4 regions of the Alteromonas sp. ISO5 genome follow, and region 3 is predicted to be linked to each of the others. Evidence: predicted binding sites of a transcription regulator. Region 3 holds the regulator's gene; each other region holds the start of a gene.
The links. The regulator LexA, encoded in region 3, represses DNA repair genes until DNA is damaged. The targets are predictions, from matches to a motif close to TACTGTATNNNNATACAGTA.
Positions count from the first base shown of each region.

Region 1: dinB (DNA polymerase IV) is a predicted target of LexA. The motif match lies at 2,703-2,722, and genes of this name have one in related genera.
Region 2: recN (DNA repair protein RecN) is a predicted target of LexA. The motif match lies at 2,821-2,840, and genes of this name have one in related genera.
Region 4: uvrD (DNA helicase II) is a predicted target of LexA. The motif match lies at 2,230-2,249, and genes of this name have one in related genera.

Region 1 is NZ_CM176572.1:919,844-925,887, forward strand. Features, by position in the region: gene ppnP (pyrimidine/purine nucleoside phosphorylase) at 1-196, shown strand, start outside; gene AC2T0J_RS04160 (MBL fold metallo-hydrolase) at 266-1,120, opposite strand; gene AC2T0J_RS04165 (DUF1653 domain-containing protein) at 1,228-1,458, opposite strand; gene dinB (DNA polymerase IV) at 1,557-2,636, opposite strand; gene AC2T0J_RS04175 (DUF3360 family protein) at 3,029-4,549, shown strand; gene AC2T0J_RS04180 (hypothetical protein) at 4,673-5,542, opposite strand; gene AC2T0J_RS04185 (IS5 family transposase) at 5,765-6,044, opposite strand, start outside.
Region 2 is NZ_CM176572.1:5,033,170-5,039,213, forward strand. Features, by position in the region: gene AC2T0J_RS22765 (hypothetical protein) at 1-1,046, shown strand, start outside; gene AC2T0J_RS22770 (response regulator) at 1,046-1,489, shown strand; gene AC2T0J_RS22775 (hypothetical protein) at 1,492-2,664, shown strand; gene recN (DNA repair protein RecN) at 2,857-4,542, shown strand; gene AC2T0J_RS22785 (outer membrane protein assembly factor BamE) at 4,699-5,055, shown strand; gene AC2T0J_RS22790 (DUF4097 family beta strand repeat-containing protein) at 5,256-5,927, shown strand; gene AC2T0J_RS22795 (glutathione peroxidase) at 5,927-6,044, shown strand, end outside.
Region 3 is NZ_CM176572.1:1,648,336-1,654,379, forward strand. Features, by position in the region: gene AC2T0J_RS07515 (methyl-accepting chemotaxis protein) at 635-2,479, opposite strand; gene lexA (transcriptional repressor LexA) at 2,778-3,401, shown strand; gene coxB (cytochrome c oxidase subunit II) at 3,838-4,950, shown strand; gene ctaD (cytochrome c oxidase subunit I) at 4,960-6,044, shown strand, end outside.
Region 4 is NZ_CM176572.1:2,208,498-2,214,541, reverse strand. Features, by position in the region: gene AC2T0J_RS10095 (MipA/OmpV family protein) at 1-519, opposite strand, end outside; gene AC2T0J_RS10090 (hypothetical protein) at 719-1,072, shown strand; gene cysE (serine O-acetyltransferase) at 1,125-1,940, opposite strand; gene uvrD (DNA helicase II) at 2,264-4,432, shown strand; gene AC2T0J_RS10075 (GGDEF domain-containing response regulator) at 4,441-5,694, shown strand; gene AC2T0J_RS10070 (hypothetical protein) at 5,785-6,044, opposite strand, start outside.

The DNA of each region.
Region 1 (6,044 bases), 730 kb from region 3:
GCTGCCTGGTGAATATGTATTCTCTACCAGTAAAGATGAATTGATGAAAGTGGTTGAAGGTGAGCTGGTGGTTAAACTGCCTAGCGCGGAAGAGTTTTTATCGTTTAAAACCGGTAGTGAATTTAACGTAGCCGCGAATCAGTCGTTCGACGTGAAAGTCAGCACTACTACTGCTTACCTGTGCTTCTATAGCTAAGGTTGAGTTTATCCAGCGAGCCGGAAAGTGGCTCGCTGTGTATTCCTCGAGCGGGCAACACACTTCTCATTAATAGAGTGTTTTAATCCACTTTTCTTCGGTAATAAAACTCCAGTCCCACTTGGCGTATTGCTCTGGCAGACCCTTTTCTACTGCTTGCGCTACCGACAAACCTGCTGCTTTTTGCTCTTCCACCCAGTCTTTAGTGGCTTTAATCATCGCTAGAAAGTTTTCGTAATCTGCTTTTTTGGCCAATGGGCCATGACCCGGGATAATCACAGTAGCGTTATTGATTTTCCCTAGCAGGATTTCAACCGCCTTGATATATCCGTCTACTGTCCCGCCAGCGCCTAAGTCGATATAGGGGAATCGTTCGTTAAAAAACAGATCGCCAGTATGCAACACATTGGCCTCCTCAAACCACACCACACTGTCGCCGTCGGTGTGACCGTTAGCTAAGTGAAACACGTTGAGCGTTTCATCGTTGAAGTGGATTTTTATACCATCCTCAAAAGTGACTACCGGCAAGGCAGCTTTGGCGATGGAGTTATCATTGGCCAGGCGGATACGCACGTTCTCATGGGCAAAGATGGTGGCCCCTTTATTATCGTGGAAAAACGCATTACTGCCAGTATGGTCGCCATGATAATGGGTATTGATCACATAGCTTGGAGTGTCTGTTGCCAGATCACCCAGCGCAGCACTGATTTTAGGTGCCAGAGGCGCAAACTGGTCGTCGATGATCAGCACGCCATCGTCACCGGCTGAGACTCCGATGTTACCGCCAGCGCCTTGTAGCATATAAGCACTACCCTTTAGTGGCGTGACACTAATAGACACATCAGCAAAACGGTCCTGAGCAGCACTCTGTGATGCACAAAATATCAGAGCCGCCCCAAGCGTACTGGAAATACGTGTTTTCATTTTTTTAATTACCTGTCGTTAGCGAATAGTGGTTGGATGAAATTCCATTCCACCATTTATAAGCTATTACAGACAAATAGGTTCACCGGAGGTGACAGGATTGTCTCTCAGGGCGTTGTTTCGACGGCCTTTTCCCCCAAAAAGCGAAAGCGCTCCACACTACGCCCGTTTACTTTAACTTCTTCAGTGAACATGGATAGTGGTCTTACCCACAAGCCTCTTTCGCCATATAGGGGGCGGTAAACCACCAGGTGGGTTTCGTCTTCTGAGTGTGTTGCCACACCAATGACTTCGTAATTGTTACCTTTGTAATGTTGGTAAATTCCCGGGCTTATCATTAAATACTTCCTTTAGGTGATGCGCACAGTCAGTTTGTAAGTCTAGTTCAGGTTCCTTGGCGCTGCGAACTCATCAGCGCAGTTTATTTCCGGCCGGTTTACAAGGTTTCAAAAGGTAAATCCAATTGCTTGTTTTCGTCTTTTTCTGCCAGGCCTACCTGCAGGCCTACCAGCCTTATACCCCGGCCATTGCTGCGCTGATACGCTTCCTGCAACAATGGCTTAAACGCACTACGGTGAACACTGGGGTAGCGGTGCTCTGCAGAGGTCAGTTGGAAATCGCTAAACTTTAGCTTCACCCCTAGCGTGCGAATGTTAGGTGGCCGCCCGCCATTATGTTTTCGCTGATGAGCAGTCAGCCTTTCTTGTAATGTAGTATATAGCTTATCGATTATTTCATCACACGCCTCAAGCGACTGGATATCTTCACTTAACGTGCGCTCAACACCTACCGACTTGCGAATCCGATTAGTCTGCACCGGTCTATCATCAATCCCATGGGCTCTGTCCCAGATCACCTGACCAAACTTGCCAAAGCGCTTTTGCAGCTCCGTTATGGGGTAAGCTCTGACATCAGCGCAGGTGTGTAACCCAAGCTGATTAAGCTTTTGTACAGTTACCTGTCCTACGCCCGGGATCTTTTTAAGCGACATGGCTTTAACAAATTCATCCAGTTGGTCTGGTGTGACTACACACAGGCCATTGGGTTTGTTTTCGTCACTAGCTACCTTAGCCACAAATTTACAGGGCGCTACACCGGCTGATGCCGTAAGGTTAAGCTCGCTGTCGATACGCTGGCGAATTTCTTCGGCTATGCGGGTAGCACTCCCCTGAAATAAAGATGAGCCGGTAACATCCAGATAAGCTTCATCCAAAGACAAGGGTTCAATCAGATCGGTGTAGTCGGCAAATATGGCCCTTATCTTTTGTGATTCTTCCTGATAGACCGCCATGCGTCCTTTAACCAACTTTAAGTTGGGGCACAGTTTTAGAGCATAGGCCGACGCCATGGCTGAGCGCACACCATACTTGCGTGCCGGATAATTGCAGGTCGCTATAACACCACGGCGCTCGCTACTGCCGCCAATGGCAATAGGTATATTACGTAGCGCCGGGTTGTCCCGCATTTCTACCGCTGCGTAAAAGCAATCCATATCCACATGTATTATCTTGCGCATGCCTGCTACTTTATTTCGGCCTGATTGGGCAACCGTTGTCTTTGGCTCTTCATGATAGTGGAATAATACTGTATATTTAACCAGCAATCCAGTGTCACTTTTCATTTTTGGCCTGTCTGCGTTTGGCATCTACGACTAATAGCGCATATGGCTATGTTAACAGTTTGTTATCAGAAATTTACTCCTTGTCGAATTTGTTTAGTACTTTAGACTAGCTGCGGAGTATGACCTGCGTGCAGGCGAAGGTTAACATTCTGATTCTACGTGTAAACAGCGACAACAGGTTTGTAAATATAGAGATAATAAATAAACAATGATTTAACAAATAAGCTATTTTATTTTCTCTAGGATGATGTCTGATTCGATTGTACCTTTATTTGGAGTCAGTACACATGAGTACCAGTAACACCGTGGACGGCAAGGCTGATTTGGCCGGGGATGCCCCGTCAGCATCATCGCCGCAGTCTTCAAATTACAGCCAACAACATAAACCAAGCTCAGCCTTTAACAGCAGGGATGAGTACCTGGAACATGAGCTGCAGATCATGTCACCACGGCGCTGGCGGCCTAATCTGCCTTTTCGTGACTATCGTTTTGAATGGGAAGATACTATTCCCGCTATGGCCGGCACCATTGGTAAAGTGGTGATGGTGGGCGCAATTGCTGCCACCTTCGCTGGTCCACTAGGGCTGAGTGACGGCTTTGTACTGGAAAATGTGCGCTACGAACTTATTCTGGTTGCGTTTTTCATTGTGTTGTTTTCAGGATTTATCCTTCCTACGGCAAATTTAGCCGGTACCCATGGCCCGCTGATCCCACTCATTCCTATTGTTGTGGCTGCGGGTGGTCACCCAATGGCCTTTGGCCTCCTCATCGGCGTATTTGGTTTTCTGCTGGCAATAAGCAAGGGGGGCAGTTTGCTGGCGCGGCTTACCAGTAAAGGTGTGTGCGGAGGACTGTTACTCTATCTTGGCTTTATTGGCACGACGTCTCAGGTTAAAAAGCTGTTTGCCTGGGCTGAAGGTATCGATATGGCTCACATCGCCTTTATTGTGATTGCCTGCACCATTGTGCTCTATGCCTTGCTGGAACACTGGAAAAAACGCTGGTTAGCAGTGCCCTTAAGCTGCTTATTGGGTGGCGGCATCGCTTTTCTGCTGGGCGCGCCATTTGAATTTAATACGGCACCGGGTTTTCCGAACATGAGCCCGTCTTACTGGTGGGGCGAGAGTACCGGCTGGATGTTGGGTTTGCCAACCCTCGAAAGCTTTATCGTGGTATTACCGTTTGCGGTACTGGCTGTTGCTATGTGGTCTCCGGACTTCCTCGGCCACCAGGTGTTCCAGAAAATCAGCTATCCGCCGAAAACTGAAAAAGTACAGATGAATATTGATGACACCATGGTCAGTGCATCGGCGCGGCAAATGGTGGGCTCAGTGATGGGAGGTGCAAACTTTACCTCGTCCTGGGGCACTTATATTGTGCCAGCAGCCATTGCCAAACGTCCTATTCCCGCTGGAGCATTGTTAACCGCGTTGTTCTGCGTAATCGCCGGTATCTGGGGTTATCCCATGGATCTGGCTATCTGGGAGCCAGTACTGTGTGTAGCATTGATTGTGGGCGTGTTCATACCACTGTTAGAAGCAGGAATGGAAATGACCCGAGAAGGCAAGACCACCCAGTCAGCTGCTATTGTCGTATTCTCGTCAGCGCTGGTAAATCCGGCCTTCGGCTGGTCCTTAACCATGCTGCTGGATAACCTTGGTCTGATAGGCTGTAAGGAGCGTAGTGCAGAACTTTCCAACATGAGTCGCTGGATTATACCGGGCATTATGTTTGTTGTACTCACTACCGTGATGGCCCTGGTGGGCTTGTTACCCGGCATTCCGGCTATTCTCCCCAATTTTCGTTAATCAGATCTTTGGCACAAAAAAGCCCCGGCGTTAATAACGACCGGGGCCTGTTAATGTTGTCAAAACCCATTCAAATAATACAGTCTTTGTGCCATCAATCGACACAAGCTGAGTAGCTTAATTTTAAAGCGCTTCGCAAGAATAGGTGACCGTACAACGCAGCATATCAGTTTCGCAATTAGTGGTACTGGAACAGTTAGGCATTCCTCTTGATAGATAGAAATCTTGTATGAAACGACTAAGCTTAATATTAAAATCAACACCGCGCTCATGACTTAGCTCAGCTTCTCCGCTATTTCGTATTTGCCCATCAATCGGAGCACTTGATACTTCGTCTGGTGTTATCGGCACCACGAGATTGATGTCGGCCGTCACCCCAACAGCGATAAAGGTCATCACAGTAGTATTCGCTTTTTGGCTTTTGATCGATGTTGCAAATTCATTAAGCGTAGTTGCCGTCTGCACTGCATTGTTAACCGTAGTAGACACACGTTCCGCTTTGCTTAATACCCGTTTTTTGAGTGAATTAGCAGCAACGTTATTATCAACAGCTAACACTGGAGAGCTGCCAATGCTGAGAATTTCTGTGCAATGATAATCATCACAACAGGATGAGTCACGCGGATCGCAAACTTCCTCTTCCCAAACATAAAGGCGTGTTTCATATATCGCATTTCTCAACGCCCAATAAACCTGTTTAACAGCAAGGTCACTATCAGAACACGTAAACTGTTGGCTGCATTTAATCTCAAAATCATACTCCGTATGTGCCAACTGACCGCTACTCTTGTCGAATACACGGTGGATAATAGTGGTTTGTTCGGTGTAAAAGTTATCCAGAAAATGCGCTCTGATTTCATCATATTGATAGGCCTGACAAGCCGCTGAATGTTTATTGCTAAAATTAAAACAATTATTAGATGATGCAAGTATGTCTGTAGAATAGAAAAGGGCAGAGATTAACACAAAAAATGTGTACACTTTTAAGTACATTATAGCTAATTCCTTTTAAATAATGGTTTCTGTAAATCCAAATATCTTCAAGTTACTTGGACAAAAAAAAGCCTAAGGAAACTGCGAATAAGTCCTGCAATTTAGTTCTTGAACCAGCCTTTGCATTCGCCGTCTAATTTTTGAACGCTAAATTTTCAATTTCGGCCAATATACTGCCGTTTTAGGCCGGATTGCCGCCTTATTCCGGACTATTCCCGGATTTTAGACAGATCTTGGCTGTCGTCGTAACATTTGGTCTACTTTAAACAGGTTCGCCAAGGTGAATAACATAGCTAACTGTGAGTCATTTTTCATCAGCCCTTTATAACGTGCTTTGATAAAGCCAAACTGACATTTGATGAGCCGAAACGGATGCTCCACTTTTGCTCGGATGCTGGCTTTTAAGTATTCGATGTTGATGGCCGTTTTGTTTTTGCGGGGATGCTTTTTCAGTGTCCGGACTCTTCCGGGGCGTTCGGCAATCAGCCATTCCACTTTCGTA
Region 2 (6,044 bases), 1.8 Mb from region 3:
CGAGATTGAGATCAGTTTTTGAAAAGCATGATTTACTATGCAGGCAAGTCAATGGCGAATATTTAGACAATGAGTTTATAGAAGATTGTTTTAAAGCAAGTTTAACGAATGTTTATTACCGCAAGCTGCAAGATGCTTTCAAGGTATTTTCTAAATCTGTTAATGACTTTTTAATTCGAATAAAAAATAGTTACATGCAGATAGGCACAGATGACCTATCTTCAATTGATTCTTTGTTTAAATTTTCATTTGAGTCAGATGAAGTAAATAACATGCTCAGTTTAATAAAGAGTGGAAGTACTTTTGACGAAATTATTAAATGGAATATTAACTCTTTGGATAGAAAAGCAGAACAGCTAATTGAAGCGGGAAAAGTCATTATAGTTAACTTATTGCCAACGAAAGTAGATAGCTATTTTAGAGAGTTAAAGTACGTCTCAAACGATTTGAGGAACAATGCATATCGAGTAAATGAAAAAATTTCGCTAGCAAAAACGGATCTAATAAGTGCAAGTAATGAAGTTAGTGGCTGGTTAGATTTTGTTAAGTCTTCTGGCGAACATTTTGATATCAATGTGCCTATATTGGAAGCTTTAAATTTTGTACAAAATTTGTTTCCAAAAGTTGAGGTTTCAATAAAGCAAGGAACCGTTGTTTCAAATATATATGATGGCAGGCATTTGAAAAGTTTCATAAGGGTTTTCATTATGTTGTTTGAGAACTCTGTAAGTAGAAGAAAGTTCAAACAAAAGTGTGAATTAGTTATCGGTTGGGAAGAGCAAAATGAGAGTTCTACCTTAACAGTATCTTCTCTTTCTAAAAATATTGATTTAGCAAAAGTACAAGAAATAAATAACACGGTTAATGATATCAATTATCTAGATAAAGCTAGCCGAGATAAAAATAGTGGCTTTTATAAAATTAAGAAAATATTTGAACAGGATCTCAATGCACAAAATAGAATTGAGCTATGCGCAGATGGAGATTCATTTAGAGTAAAGATTGAATTTGTTAATAAAAACATTTTAAAAAAGGAGTCTGACTAATGAAAATTCTGATAGCGGAAGACAATGCTACAAAGGCTGCTCAAATAATGGAGTTGCTATTAGAACAGCTAAATTTAAATTCAGCGGATATAACTCTGACAACAAATAAAGAAGAAACTATAGAGGTACTTACTACTCAAACGTTTTCACTCTTAATACTAGATATGAGCCTACCAAGGTATATGAATGATATGGATGATATTAAACACCTTGCTGGTAAAGATATTTTAATATTCATGAGACACAGAAGAAAGTTCATACCTACGGTTGTCATAACTCAACATGATGTGTTTGGACATCATAACAGTCAAATATCTCTTGAGAACTTGAGTAGTGAGCTGATGAATGATTTTAGTAAATTTCTGGTTGACGTATTGGCTTGGGATTCTTCATCTGAACATTGGAAAGATGAACTAACAAAATTTATAGAGAGTGTTGAGTAAGAATGATATCTGTTCTAGTTGTCGAGGATGATGACTCAAAATTTGAAAATGTAAAAAGTATAATCGAAGAATTAAATATTCCAGAGAGAGGGATTTCAAGAACTATAAGTGTTCAGGAAACTTTGTCTGCTCTAGAAAACGCTAAATTTGATGTGTTGATATTAGATCTCCAGATTCCACAGAGGGTTAACGAAGAAAAAAAGGATACTGGTGGGTTAAATGTTCTTAAAGTTATAAAGCATGATGTTAAGAGAAAGGGCGATAAATATAAGACACCAAACGTAATTATTGGGCTGACAAAACACACAGAATTATTTGAAGAACAAGCTTCTTTATTCACGGAACAAAGAGTATTTTCCTATGTATATGATCATATAGATATGACTTGGGCAGATGGGATAAAAGAATCTATAAATGAATATATTCACTCTAAGCAGACATCAACAATTCATAAACCTACAGATAAGGTAATTTACTCTATTCATGGGATACATTCATTTGGACGTTGGCAAGGCAAATTGGATGAATATATTAAAGAGCAAGGCAGTGAGTTTGAGCACATAGAATTTAAATATAACTTCTATCCTGTTTTTTCTTTTTTGATACCACCGCTGCGAAATCGTGAAGTTAAGACCTTTATTACTGAACTGCAAGATCTGGCAAATAGAAATAGAACCGCAGAAATTAACATTGTAGCTCATAGCTTTGGTACTTTTGTCGCTGTCAAAGCGCTAGAAAAAATCCCGTTAATTACAAGTCCCAAATTAGGGCGGGTTGTACTCTGTGGAAGTGTATTAAAGTCCAACTATCAATTGCAAAAAATCATTAATAAACATGAGATTAAAGGGATTGCTAACGATTGCGGTATTTCGGATAAGGCGCTAGTCCTCAGTCAGGCTTCTGCTGTTGGCTTGGGAATGGCTGGTAAAGTTGGTTTCAAAAATACATTTGCGGGCTTGATACAAAATAGGTACTTCGAAGGTGATCACGGTTTATTTTTTAATAAAGGTTTCTTTAAAGATTGGTTAGACTTCTTTTCAGGTAAGCAATTAGATAAACAAGATGACAGGAAAGATCCAAATATATGGTTGTCTATTAAAGCTTGTTTAGTTTTGTATAGCCCATTGATATGCTTATTAGCAGTAGCCTATCTGATTTATTATATTTGTTTCTGAGGCACTGTTTAGAGAGCGAGAATTTACGTCTACAAGCTACAACACATAAGAGATTCACCTATTTAGAAACAAATTCACTGAATCTGAAACCTACACTGTAATAAAAAACTACACAATAACATTTTACTCAGCAGAGATACTGTATATAATTACACTTACTGTATATTTATCTAGTTATTCTGTGAGGCATTTATGTTATCGCATTTATCGGTTAAAAACTTCGCTGTAGTAAAAGAGATCAACATCGCCTTTGAGACCGGCATGACAGCGATGACCGGTGAAACCGGTGCAGGTAAATCCATTGCTATCGACGCGCTTAGCTTATGTCTTGGTGAGCGTGCCGATGCATCCGCCGTAAGGAAAGGGGCTGATAAGGCAGAGATCATTGCCTATTTTTCGCTGCTTGACGCGCCCCTGGCGAGAGCCTGGCTGGATGAAAATGACGTGGTACTGGATGATGATCCCAACACCTGTTTTATTCGTCGACTGATCTCAAAAGAAGGCCGCTCAAAGGCATTTATTAATGGTGTACCGGTTGCGCTTCAGCAGCTTAAGCAACTGGGGCAGTTTTTATTGGCGATCCACGGGCAGAATACACACCTGCAGTTATTAAAAGACGACGTACAACGCAAACTTCTGGATGATTTTGCCGAACACGGCCCGTTACTCTCTGCTACAGCATCTGCTTACCAACACTGGCAACAACTGGCAAAAGAACTCACTGCCCTGGAGCAGGCTGCCCAGCAACGAGCCGACAGAGAACAGTTGTTAAGCTATCAGGTAGCAGAACTCGACGAGTTTTCATTAGCTGAGGGCGAGTTCAGCGAGCTTGAAGCTGAACACAAGCGCCTGAGCAATGGCCAGACCTTGCTCGAAGAAGCGCAAAAGAGCTTTTATCATTTATATGAAGCAGATGAATTTAACGCGTTGTCAGCTATCCAGACCAGCATTGATAAACTCAGTAATCTGGAAGATCATGACCCGGCATTAACCCCCATTGTAGCGCTGCTGAACGAAGCGGCCATTCAGGTGGAAGAATCGGCTAATGAGCTACGCAGTTATTGTGATCAACTGGAAATCGATCCAATGCGTTTGCAGCAGGTTGAAAAGCGCTTTGCCCAGGCCATGGAACTGGCCAGAAAGCATCAGGTGTTGCCAGAATCCCTGTACGAGCATCATCAGCAACTGTCTGAAGAGCTTGCAGGGCTAAGTGCAGATACTGAAAGACTGGTGGTTCTGCAAGAAGACCTTGAAAACAGTCATGCCCAATACCTTGCCGCCAGCGAAAAACTGTCGCAAAGCCGCAGCAACGCTGCTGAAAAGCTAGCTGCTTTGGTTCAAACGCAGGTTCGCACCCTGAATATGCCCCATGCTGAGTTTTATATTGAAGTGTCTTATTGCGAACAGGCCCGCCCTTCTGCGCAGGGAATGGATACCGTGGTCATGAAAGTGGCGACTAACCCGGGGCAACCTCAGGATCGCCTCGACAAAGTGGTGTCTGGCGGTGAGTTATCCAGAATTGGGCTGGCTTTACAGGTGATCAGCCGTGATACCAGCTTAACCCCTACCATGATTTTTGACGAAGTGGATACCGGCATCAGCGGCCCTACGGCTTCGATAGTCGGCCAGTTATTACGCCGTTTAGGTAAGGAAAATCAGGTCATGTGTGTTACCCACTTACCGCAGGTAGCGGCGCAGGCTCATAATCAGCTGTTTGTAACCAAAACCACCGAGAACAGCGAAACGCAGACCCATATTTTAGCACTTACCGAACAAGCCAGAATTGATGAGCTGGCACGTTTACTGGCGGGTGATAAAATTACCCCTAATGCGCTGGCTAATGCCAAAGAATTACTTGATAATGCGCTGGCGAACTAAATTGCAATTCATTGGTCAAAGTTGACGTGCCGGTGTTGAGCGATTAGCATGCTCGACACCGATAGCGTCTGTAAAGACTGTTCAACACCCATAACAGCCTGGCATGCAGACTAAATAATAACGAATACTTACTGTAATAATTGGATTTATCTGTTAATGAAGCTGTCTCACCTGATTGTTGTGCTTTCACTTACTTTTTTATCAACTGCATGTTCTAACTGGATTTACCGGATAGATATTCCTCAAGGTAACTTTTTGGACGAGCGGGACGTAAAAAAACTGCGCATTGGAATGACAAAAGAGCAGGTTGAGTTTGTTCTGGGCCGCCCGATCCTTAAAGACGCCTTCGATAAAGATACCTGGTATTACTACTATGAAATGAAGCGTGGCATGGAAAAACGTGGTGAAGATTTTGAGAAAAGCCTAGTCATTACTTTTAATAACGACCGCGTAGAAACGGTAGACAGCGATTTCGAACTATCTGAAGATTTCAACACGCCTCTGGAGCAATAACACCATTCAGTATGGCTTGCTTAACCTTCAATAATAAGTAAGCCATTATTTAAGTCTTGTTGGTTTGAACACCACGCTCACATCAACTATGCCCTCCTTTCCACCGCGTCAGACATATTTTGAAATTATTTTAAAGTACGCCCTTTACATCCTCCATGCTAAGGTTGTCCGGTCTTTAATCTAAACTATTCAAATGTATTATGAAAAATCGCTTAATAAACACCTTACGCCTGGCCCCCATATGCTTTGTGATTGGTACGGCGCTCACTGGTTGTGTTATCAACGTCGGCGGTCATAGTTCTGCTGACTATGATGGTAATGTAAACCGGGTTTTCGGCAGCATAAGTGTGTCGGAGAATCGACAGGTAGGCTCCCTGACTACGGTTAATGGTGGCATCACCTTAGGCTCTAACGTTAAAGCGGATGAATTAACCACGGTTAATGGTGGTGTTACGGTAGGCGATTTTTGTGAAATTGATGGGATCACCGTGGTAAATGGCGACATTGAAACCGGCCAGAAGCTGATTTCAGGTGACGGTATTGAGTCGGTTAATGGTGATATCACCCTGGACTCCGGCGCTAAGGTTCATGGCAGCCTGATCACCGTTAATGGCGACATTGAAGCAACGGATATCACTCTTACTGACAGCATCGAAACAGTTAATGGCGACATCAGTATTCGCGGAAACAGTCTTATCGAAGGCGATATCATTTATAACGATCCGGAAAATAATGACAACCATTCAACCCCTACCTTATACATTGATGGTAACGTACAACTAACCGGAGAAATTATTTTAGAACGTGATGTTAAGCTGGAAATTCCCGACACTATGACATCCAAAGTCCGCTATAAGAGCTCAGCAATGTAATGCACCCGTTTTCAGAATTAATCGTTCAGAATAGTCATGGCGACGATATCGCCATGCAGGCCTTTGACAACAAAGTACTGCTCATCGTCAATACAGCAAGTAAGTGCGGCTTCACAC
Region 3 (6,044 bases):
CAGTTGCTTCATCGACCGCAGGCAGTGAATCCCATGCGTATGAGCCTCCGCTTGGTGAAACACGCACTGATTATCAAAACGACACCTGTTACCCTGTTTCGTTGCTTAGCCGACCTCACGGTCACCGGATTAGCGATGTTTAATAACTCGGAAATCCCGCTCAGTATAGGAGGCGTAAACCTTGATCCTGACAAAAGCCGCTTTAATAGCTTTTGCCCTGCGGTTCTCTCGGCTCATATGATTCTTCAACAAGCAATTTGGAGGTTGCTGTAATGGCCAAAAGATAGCTGGGCTATAAACACCCCCACCCGCTTATAAACTTAGTAAAGCTATGAAAGCCAGTGTCGGCGGAAAAAGTGACTGTCCTATTTAATTGCGGTATAGGAGGCGTAAACCTTGATCCTGACAAAAGCCGCTTTAATAGCTTTTGCCCTGCGGTTCTCTCGGCTCATATGATTCTTCAACAAGCAATTTGGAGGTTGCTGTAATGGCCAAAAGATAGCTGGGCTATAAACCCCCACCCGCTTATAAACTTAGTAAAGCTATGAAAGCCAGTGTCGGCGGAAAAAGTGACTGTCCTATTTAATTGCGTTTTATCCGCGATAACAGCTTGTACGCCGAACCTTGCAATCTGTCAGGCTTTGAACTGGGCAATATGCTGGCGCAGTTGGGATGCCTGGCTGGCAACTTCTTCACTGGCTTGTTCGTTCACGTGAACGTTGCGCATGGTTTCCTCCGAAAGGTCGCGGATATTGACCACATTTTTATTGACCTCACTGGCGACCAGACTCTGTTGCTCGATAGCGGCTGCTATCTGTGTAGTCATGTCCAGAATAGTATCTACTTCGTCGGTAATCTCATTCAGGCGTAACATGGCTTTGTCGGCCTGTTCGTCACTGCTGGTGCCCTCCTGCTGGCAGGCTTTCATCTCACCCACAATCTTCTGGGTGCGCTCCTGCAAGGCCGAAATAATGGTTTCAATCTGACTGGTCGACTCCTGAGTACGCATAGCCAGGGTTCTGACCTCATCCGCGACTACTGCGAAACCTCGTCCCTGTTCGCCTGCCCGCGCCGCTTCAATCGCAGCATTTAAAGCCAGCAGGTTGGTTTGTTCTGCAATACCCCGAATCACATCGAGCACAGAACCAATAGTCTGACTGTCTTTTTCCAGTTCACTGACCGCAGCAGAGGCGCTGTCCAGGCGCTGTACCAAACTGCGAATTGAGGTAACGGTTGCAATTACCTGATTACTACCGAGAGTGGCATTTTCGTTGGTTGAGCGGGCTTTATCTGCGGTATTTGCCGTGTTTGATGCAATTTCATGAATAGTTTGGCCCATCTGCGTAATAGCGGTTGCTACCATGTCGGTCTCATTTTGCTGAACTTTCATACCCTCGGCGGTGCTATTGGTTGCCGTGGCTAGTTGCGCCGTGGCGCTGTTAAGGTTGGTTAACGCAACATTTATAGACTTGACCAATTGCTGGAAGTCATCGAGTAAAGAATTCACATCATAACTAAACCGGGTAATTTCATCGTTACCACTTTGTTCCAGACGAAGACTGAAGTCGTGCTCTTTACGTACTCTTGAGATCTGTTCAGAGGCCCGTTGCAGGGGGACGTTTATGGAGTGTGCCAGGAGCACAATGAGTCCGCCAACAAGCGCCAGCATGACCGCAAATACTGTTAAGCCGATTGCTTGTAGCCGTGACAGGGAACTACTGATTTCCCCATTCAGGTTGGACGACATGGTATCCAGGATAGCTTCGGTTGCCTGGATCGTTTCACGCATAGTGCCTTCAGCCCCCTGATCGGGAGTTAATCCGCGTGCCCGGGTGTTCTTCACCAGCGCGTCAAAACTCGCGGCATAATTACTGGCAAGCTGCTGCCATTCATCGGGTAACAGGGGCCGTAACTGAGAGTAGTAGTCAATAAAAGACACCACGTCGGTTTCGGCATTGCGTAACAAGAAATCTTTTTCCTGACGACGCATTTGCAGCAGCAGTGTAAATGCTCTGTTGTCGGTGTTCAGTTGCTCTTCTAACCGTTGAGCAGCATTGCGCAGACTGGCCTTTAATCCATCGTCTTGGGTGAAGCCGATGTTACGCTCTATATCCACCAGTGCCTTAAAAGAGGCTGAATATTCGCTTACAAGCCTGCTGAACTGCTCGAGTTGTTGAGTGGCGATATTCAACTGTGAAAGGTGGCTTTTTAACGATGTGGCTGTTGATTGTAGCTCGCTGACTACTTTTTGATGACGCTGTGGATATTTGTCCTGTTTGCGCATTAAAAAGTCTTTTTCGTGCCGGCGAAGCATTAGCATGTCGGCGATGAGTTCATCAACCTGACCCTTGGCTTCAGTCAGTGTCTGGGTCGAATTTGCCTGATAGACCTGCAGTAATAACATGGCCGCCATTGCTAACAGCGCAATAATACCAATCAGTACTAACCTGAATTTAATGCTAAGCGAACGGATGGGCATGGGTATTCCTTTCAGTTGGCTGGATAAAGCTAAATTAAGCGCGATGAATGAAAGTTTAGGAAACTATTCGCTTTTTTGCATAATTTACATAAAGGAATAAGGGCATCAGGCTCCTTTCAGGAGAGTTTTCCAGGTTGTCGCACTAGCGCTGATATATTGAAAATATCCCCCATTCGTCCTCCAGCGGCGATCAAGTCCTGCTGCCTGAGCATTTAGCTGAATCGCGCCTACAAAAGTCGTTGTGTTTTGAGTTTTAGCCGTTATACTGCTAACAACTGTATGGAATAACAGGCTGTTTATGCGTCCACTAACCCCCCGACAACAAGAAGTACTCGATCTGATCAAATCCACTATGCTGGATACCGGTATGCCGCCTACGCGTGCAGAGATTGCCCGTCAACTGGGCTTTCGTTCTGCTAATGCCGCAGAGGAGCATTTAAAAGCGTTGGCGAAAAAGGGCGTGATTGAAATTTTACCGGGTACCTCTCGTGGTATTAAACTGAATATTCCTCTTGACGATGAAGCAGAAGAAGAAGGCTTACCGCTTATCGGTCGCGTTGCTGCGGGTGAACCTATTCTGGCGCAGGAACACGTAGAGATGCACTATAAAGTGGATCCGGCGTTATTCCATCCTAAAGCTGATTTCCTGCTGCGTGTAAACGGTATGAGTATGAAAGATATCGGTATTCTGGATGGTGACTTACTGGCAGTGCACCGTACCAGCGATGTTCACAATGGTCAGGTAGTCGTGGCCAGAGTCGATGAAGACGTTACGGTGAAGCGTTTAGAAAAACGAGGCCGTGAAGTACTGCTGCATGCAGAAAATGAAGAGTTCTCACCCATTAAGGTCGATCTGGCTAATCAGCCATTTAATATCGAAGGCATCGCGGTAGGTGTTATCCGTAATGCCGACTGGATGTAAGCACACCAGACATTATTTTTTAAAATTATGAATTTGAAAACCGGCATTCGCCGGTTTTCTTGCTTTTAGGGTTTTATTCTCTTAAAGCCACGCTTTCCCGTTACTTTTTGCCTGTTCAGGTCTGCTTATTAAGTTAGTAAAAGCTCACTAACAAAATTCACTCTGATTGTGCGCTTAGCACAAAAAATAACCATTTATCCGAATTTTAGACAAAAATAGCTGGACGTTATAGTCACAATGAGTAATTCTTATACAGTGCTTAACAATAAAATAACAAAGTAAGCACAAAATATTAAAAAGGCAGTTCAAATAACAACCAGTAAAGACCAGTCTGACTTTTCGCGTTGGGGCGTTTCGCGAGTGGCTACCGGTCTAACGGAGGTGTCGAGTGAAACAACTCGGGATATGTGTACTGAAAGCCTGGACAGCACTCGTTCTGTTGCTAGCTGGTGCGACAGCAGTAGCAGCAGGGAGCAGCGAAGTGTCGGCACTGAATCTGCGGCGTGGCGCGACAGAAATCAGTGGCCAGGTTTATGATCTGCACATGCTGATGTTCTCTATTTGTGTGGGGATCGCAGTAGTAGTGTTTGGGATTATGTTTGTTTCTATGTATTTGCATCGCAAATCACGGGGTGCAAAACCAGCCAACTTTCATGAGAGTGTGAAAGTTGAAATCGCCTGGACCGTTATTCCTTTCTTAATTCTAATCTTCATGGCTGTACCAGCCGCCAAAACCCTGCTTGCAATGGAAGATACCACCGAACCGGATATGACCGTCCTGGTAACCGGCTCCCAGTGGAAATGGCATTACAAGTATATGGATCGCGACGTGGAATTTTATTCATTGCTGGCTACTCAGCGTGAACAAATTGATAACCGCTATGCCAAGGGCGAAAATTATCTGCTTGAGGTCGACCGCCCACTGGTGATCCCTACCGGCCAGAAAGTACGCTTTCTGATCACCTCTGAGGACGTTATTCACTCTTGGTGGGTACCGGATTTTGCGGTTAAGAAAGATGCTAACCCAGGCTTTATTAACGAAGCCTGGACCCGGGTTGATGAGCCGGGAATCTATCGTGGTCAGTGCGCTGAACTGTGCGGTAAAGACCACGGCTTTATGCCGGTTGTGGTGATTGCCAAAGAGCCGGCCGCCTATGAGGCGTGGGTCAGTGAGCAGGAGTCTATTCGTCAGCAGGCACGTGAGGAAGAGCAGCGCTTACTGGCTATGAGTATGTCCATGGAAGAGCTGATGACCGAAGGCGAGCGGGTCTACAACGCCACCTGTGCAGCCTGCCATATGCCTAACGGCGAAGGGTTGCCAGGCGTCTTCCCGGCACTGAAAGGCAGCCCCATAGCACTGAACGATATGCAAGGGCATATCGACATTGTACTGAACGGTAAAACCGGTACTGCCATGCAGGCCTTTGGCAAAATGCTGAGCCTCAAAGAACTGGCTGCAGTTATTACCTACGAGCGTAATGCCTGGGGTAATAACACCGGTGACATGGTGCAGGCCAAAGACGTTAATGCCGTCGCAAGCGGGGAATAGGAGCCGAACATGAGTAAAGCAACTGACGTTTTAAACCCCGGTCTCGGGGCTGCAGATGCTCACGACGATCATCATGAGCATCATATTCCCAAAGGCATTATGCGTTGGGTATTAACAACCAACCATAAAGACATTGGGACCTTGTACCTTTGGTTCGCCTTCATCATGTTTTTAACGGGTGGTGCCATGGCTATGGTGATCCGGGCCGAACTGTTTCAACCCGGGTTACAAATTGTTGAACCTAACTTTTTTAACCAGATGACCACCGTGCATGGTCTCATCATGGTATTCGGCGCGGTTATGCCGGCCTTTACTGGTTTGGCTAACTGGCTGATCCCCATGATGATCGGCGCGCCAGATATGGCGCTACCGCGTATGAACAACTGGAGCTTCTGGATCCTGCCCTTTGCCTTTACGATTTTACTGGCGTCGCTGTTTGTTGAAGGCGGTGGCCCGGCATTTGGCTGGACGTTCTACGCACCACTATCTACCACCTACAGTGGTGACAGTACGGCATTGTTTGTGTTCTCCGTGCACATCATGGGTATCTCATCCATAATGGGCGCGATAAACGTCATTGTGACCATCTTTAATATGCGTGCGCCGGGCATGACCTGGATGAAGATGCCATTGTTTGTATGGACCTGGCTGATTACCGCGTTCCTGCTTATTGCGGTAATGCCGGTTCTGGCTGGTGCGGTTACCATGGTGCTCACCGATAAGTTCTTTGGTACCAGCTTTTTTGATGCCGCCGGTGGTGGCGATCCGGTAATGTTCCAGCATATATTCTGGTTCTTCGGTCACCCCGAAGTGTACATCATGATTTTGCCGGCCTTCGGTATTATCTCGCAGATTGTGCCAACCTTTGCCCGTAAACGTTTATTTGGTTATGCCTCAATGGTGTATGCCACCGCATCAATAGCCCTGCTAAGCTTTATTGTATGGGCTCACCATATGTTCACTACCGGCATGCCTGTGGCGGCCGAGATGTTCTTTATGTTTGCCACCATGCTGATATCAGTACCTACCGGCGTAAAAGTGTTTAACTGGGTGGCCACCATGTGGCGCGGCTCGATGAGTTTTGAAGTACCTAT
Region 4 (6,044 bases), 560 kb from region 3:
ACCAAAGTCGGTTGAGACCACAGCGCGTGCCTGAAAACGGGCATTAAGGCGCGAGTGACCACCACCGTCAAAAGAAAAGTCTTTTATTTTATAAATCAGCTGTGGGCCGACCTCCACTAAATAGTCAAGCTCAGGCATGCCTTCACGGGCGGTATTATCATCACTGTCTGCCGCAAAAGCGCCACTGAAACTCAGATCCAACTCAAGCCTTTCGTTTTCCAGAAATACGGCCCTGGCACCACCTTGCCCGCCAACCCGAAAAATATCACCTCGATAAATCACGTAAGGTAATGCCAGGGCCACAAAATTACGTTCTGCTGAGGCTGGATAGTTAGGTGTTTCTATCATGCCGCCGCCAACGCCGGCTTCCCATAACGGCAGTTTTTCATTTAGCCCCTCAAACCCGGTTAAATCACGATTTGGCGATTCCTCGATGTCTTTATCTTCAGACGCCGCCTGAGCCGACAGGCACAGCGTTGTCAGAAGAACCAGCATGCCGAGTGTTTGAGCAAAATACATAACAACATCCTTAAAGAGAAAACCGCCGCCAACCGGCAGACCTTATACCTGACAAAAGCCTCCTTTATACTGACTAAACAACGTTAGGGATGAAAAAATTCGTCCACACACGACAATCGGATTGTGACGCAGAATTCAGGCTTCAGCCCGTGGAAAATTACGTTATGATGCCATTACTTCAGGCTAACAAGACTCTCTGATGGGATTGCTGCACTATTTAAAACAATGCTTTCGCCCCACACCGCAGCGCGTCATTGTGGCAGGCACGGATATCGCGTCCTACCAACTGATTGAATACCTGACGCAGGCGGCACAGTTTGAACCGTTATATGTGTTGAACGAGGAGCCCTGGCATCACCGCAGCTATATGTTTGGCGCACAGTTGCGCTACGCCAGTGAACTCATTGCGCTGGTTGAAAAGCATCAAATTAGTATGATCTTTTGTGTCACACCTGAAGATTACACCAGATTACAGACTGAGTATGGAAAGGGCTTATCAGTAAAAGGCTGTGAATTGTGCTTGCTAAGCAAAGGTGAATTCCCGCAAAACTAATCCTCCCGTTGGCACGGCAAACGCTGACCGTTTTAACGATCAGCCGTAAGCTTTAATCTTGCTCGTAGGGCTGGTTGTCTTCCAGCACGTTTTGATTCATAGAGTCGCAGGGTCGTGAACAACAGGGACGGCCTACCACTTTGGCCGGCACACCCACCACCGTTACATGCGGTGGTACATCATTAAGCACAACACTACCCGCGCCCACTTTAGAGCCTTCGCCAATTTCAATATTACCTAACACTTTGGCACCGGAGCCCAGCATTACGCCCTGGCGGATTTTGGGGTGACGGTCGCCGCTTTCATTACCTGTACCGCCCAGAGTCACGTTTTGCAGAATCGAAACGTTATCTTCAATGACTGCCGTTTCGCCCACTACAATACCGGTTGCATGGTCGAACATTACGCCCTTACCGATAGTTGCCGCAGGGTGAATATCTACAGCAAACGTTTCTGAGTTCCGGCTTTGTAAAAACAGTGCCAGCTGATGCCGCCCCTGTTGCCACAAATAATGCGCCATCCGGTGCACCTGAACCGCCTGAAACCCTTTGAAATGGACCAGCACGTTGAGGTAATTGGTAACGGCCGGGTCACGAGTGTAGATGGCACGAATATCTTCGATCGCTGACTCAACAATTGCCGGCTCCAGCAAATACGCTTCGTCAAGAATCTCCCTGATGGTCAGTGCGGGCATCACATCGTCGGCCATTTTGTTCGACAAAATAAAGCTCAGCGAAGACTCAAAGTTATGATGGGTTAAAATGCAGGCATGAATGAAACTCGCTAATAGCGGCTCTTCATCGACAATTTGACGCGCTTCTTTTTTTAGCTGCAGCCAAAAGTCAGCAGTATCGGTCAGTGCATGCATGGGCATTCCTATAGTTTGCTGTGCGGGTAAGGTTGAACAAGAATAAACCAGCCAACGCGCGTAGCGGTAACATAATGGTTTATGGCACCAATTCAAGAGGTAACCCGAAAAAATTACGATAGCCGGAGAATTCTGCGCGGTCTGCGACACCGGAAAGTTAATACTACCTTGTATCCGACCGGATTTCGCCCAGATCCCTTTCATTATGTGACTACGGGCAATAATCCGCCATTATTGTGCAAGCGCGGTTTAACGCAGTAGGCTTTAATGGCATACTCTGCTTTTTATGGCCTGAATAAAAACACAGGTGTTTTTGTATTGCTATGGATGTTTCTGAGTTACTCGACGAATTAAACGATAAACAGCGCGATGCCGTTGCTGCGCCGCTGTCTAACATGCTGGTGCTAGCGGGTGCCGGCAGTGGTAAAACCCGTGTGCTGGTGCACCGTATCGCCTGGTTAATGCAGGTGGAAAATATCGCCCCTTACAGTATTCTGGCGGTGACCTTTACCAACAAAGCGGCGCGTGAAATGCGCGGCCGTATAGAGCATGTTATGGGCCGGCCGTTAAATACCATGTGGATTGGTACCTTTCATGGCCTGGCACACCGTTTATTACGCGCTCATTACGCCGAAGCCAATCTGCCGGAAAATTTCCAGATCCTCGATTCAGACGACCAATACCGTCTGATACGGCGGGTACTGAAGGCCATGAACCTGGATGAAAAGCACTGGGCCCCCCGGCAAATCCAGTGGTATATCAACGGCAATAAAGACGAAGGTCTACGCCCTCAGCATATCGAAACCCATGGTGATCATACCCAGCAGAAAATGCGCGATATCTATGCGGCCTATCAGGAAGCCTGTGACCGCTCAGGGCTGGTCGACTTTGCTGAATTGTTATTGCGAGCTCACGAATTATGGGTTAAGAATCCAGATGTACTGGCGCACTATCAGCGTCGTTTTCGCGCAGTACTGGTAGACGAGTTTCAGGATACCAACAATATTCAGTATGCCTGGTTGCGGCTGTTATGTAATCAGGACAACAACATAATGATTGTGGGTGACGACGACCAGTCTATTTACGGCTGGCGTGGTGCTAATGTGGATAACATCCAACACTTTCTGAAAGATTTCGATGGTGCTTCCACCATTCGTCTGGAACAAAACTACCGCTCTACCGCCACCATATTGAAAGCCGCCAACACAGTTATCGACAATAACCAGGGCCGCCTGGGTAAAGAACTCTGGACCAACGGTGACGATGGCGAGCCTATCTCGATTTATGCTGGCTTTAACGACCTCGACGAAGCCCGCTTTATCGTTTCGCAGATTTCCGACTGGCATAATCAGGGCAACCAGTTAAAAGAAGTCGCTATTTTATACCGCAACAATGCGCAATCACGGGTGCTGGAAGAAGCGTTGCTACACCAAAGCCTCCCCTACCGTATTTATGGCGGTCTGCGCTTCTTCGAACGTCAGGAAATTAAGGATGCACTGGGTTATATGCGCCTGGTCAATCACGCTCATGACGATGCTGCATTTGAACGAGTAGTGAATACGCCCAGTCGCGGGTTAGGCGAGCGAACGCTGGCGACTATTCGCGAACAAACACGGTTGCAAGATTGCTCCATGTGGCAGGCCAGCTTGCAACTCATTCAGGATGGTAGTCTGAAGGGCCGCGCCGCCAATGCGCTGAACGCCTTTATTGAGCTGATTAATAAACTAGCCGACGAATTTGAAGGCCAGCCTCTGGAAGAACAGGCTAACAAAGCCATCAACCAGTCTGGACTATATGCTATGTATCAGGCTGAAAAAGGCGAGAAAGCCCAGGCGCGTCTGGAAAACTTAGAAGAATTGGTAACCGCCTGTAAGCAGTTTGTTATTCCCGAAGAAGCCGACGACATGACACCACTGCAGGCCTTTCTCGCCCATGCTTCACTGGAAGCCGGTGAAACCCAGGCCAGTGGTGATCAGGACGCGGTGCAACTGATGACCATTCACACGGCCAAGGGACTTGAATTCCCGCTGGTCTTTATTGCCGGGGTTGAAGAAGGTATGTTCCCAAGCCAGATGACCAACGACGAACCGGGCCGTATGGAGGAAGAACGCCGACTTTGCTATGTGGGTATGACCCGGGCCATGAAAAAGCTGTACATGACCTACGCCGAAATGCGCCGGGTGTACGGACAGGAAAAATATCACACAGCATCACGGTTTTTACGGGAAATTCCCAACGAATGTGTGGAAGAAATCCGTCTGACGTCTACAGTGTCAAGACCGGTCACAAGTCGTTTCAGCAATGCAGCGTCCCATGAGCGGATGGAGCAAAGTGGTTTTTCACTGGGGCAGCGGGTAAAGCACCGCAAGTTTGGTGAAGGCGTAGTACTAAACTATGAAGGTAGCGGCGACCATGCCCGGGTTCAGGTAAACTTTGACGAATTCGGCAGCAAATGGCTGGTACTGAGTTTTGCCAAACTAGAGGTGATATAGGACGCATTGTGCAGCAGAAGGTGCTGATAATTGAAGACAGTACGAGTACTATCAGCCTGCTGACCAAGCTGGTTGAGATGGCGCAATTAAAGCCAGTACTTGCCACTTCACTGACTGCTGCCAAACACATTTTTATTAACAGTGACCCGGAAGATTTTCTCTGTGCCATTGTGGATTACGACCTGCCGGATGCTCCCAATGGTGAAGCCATCGACTTTTCGGTAAAAAGCTATTTACCGACCATTGTTACAACTGAAAGGTTGGAAGAAGATATTCGCAAAGCGGTGTTATCCCGCGAGGTAGTAGATTATATCCCCAAAGAAAACGCGCAGATTTTTGACTATCTCATGCGTCTGATTGGCCGGTTAGAGAAAAATAAAACCACCGGCGTTCTGGTGATTAACCCTAAGCGAAGTGAGCGCACCGCTATGGCGGCCCTGCTGCGTCGACATAACTTTATTACCTACGAATGTGCTGCTGCCGCACAAGCCGAAACACTCCTCGATGAACACAGCCATATCAAGCTGGTATTCGTCGACAGCGATCTTCAGGATAAACCGCCTACGCAATTTGTTGCCTGGTTGCGCAAACAGTACAGCAAGGAAGATCTGGCGATAATTGGTCTTGCCAACGACCGCAATAATCTGTTGTCGGCGCGATTTTTAAAAAGCGGCGCTAACGACTTTGTGCGCAAGCCCTACCACCTCGAAGAGTTTCTGTGCCGGGTAAATCAGAACATAGAACTGCTGGAAAATGTGGAAACCATCCGACGCACGGCCAATACCGACTACCTTACCGGCTTACCTAACCGCCGCCACTTTTTCTATACCGTTAATAAGATGCAACGCAATCAACCAGCCAATCAGGCACTGGCGTTACTGGATTTAGACTTTTTTAAAAGCATCAACGACACCCACGGCCATGATGCTGGCGATGAAGTACTGAAAGTGGTGGCTAACCGCCTTGCCGTAATGTGCGCAGATGTGATTATCGCCCGCTTTGGTGGCGAAGAATTTTGCATCTATTTGCCCGACACATCGCCTCAGGAAGCGGTTTCCCGCCTGCAAGGGGTGTATCGTAAAATCAGCGAGCATCCTGTACGTTTCGGTAAGCTTAACGTAAAAGTAACGGTGAGTATTGGCCTGACAACCCGAAGTGACCGCAATATTCAGTCTATGCTTACCACGGCGGATAAACTGTTGTACCAGGCCAAGCATAATGGTCGCAACCGCGTGGTTCACGACGCTATTCCTGCCTCTTAATATAAGTAATATATGTTAACTGCTTTGCTATTATCTGTGGCAGAACATTCAGACTTGCTACCCGTTGGAAAGTAAGTGACCGACAAGGTATTAGCGATTGCTTAACACTGACTGCCTAAACCTACCGCTCATTTTAAACCCATCTATCATGTTCATTCCCATTAATATGAGATTGATTGTACCAGCAAGCAGTTCAATACCTTGCACTACATAAAAATAGGCATCAAAAACACCTGCAGATGCCCTGAGGTCAAGGAATATTGCGCATGGGATCAGCACAAATATTCCATTCGCTCCAACAAAAGGCATTCTCTTCTTTTTTTGTTGTAGGAGCTTTCCTTTTCTTGATC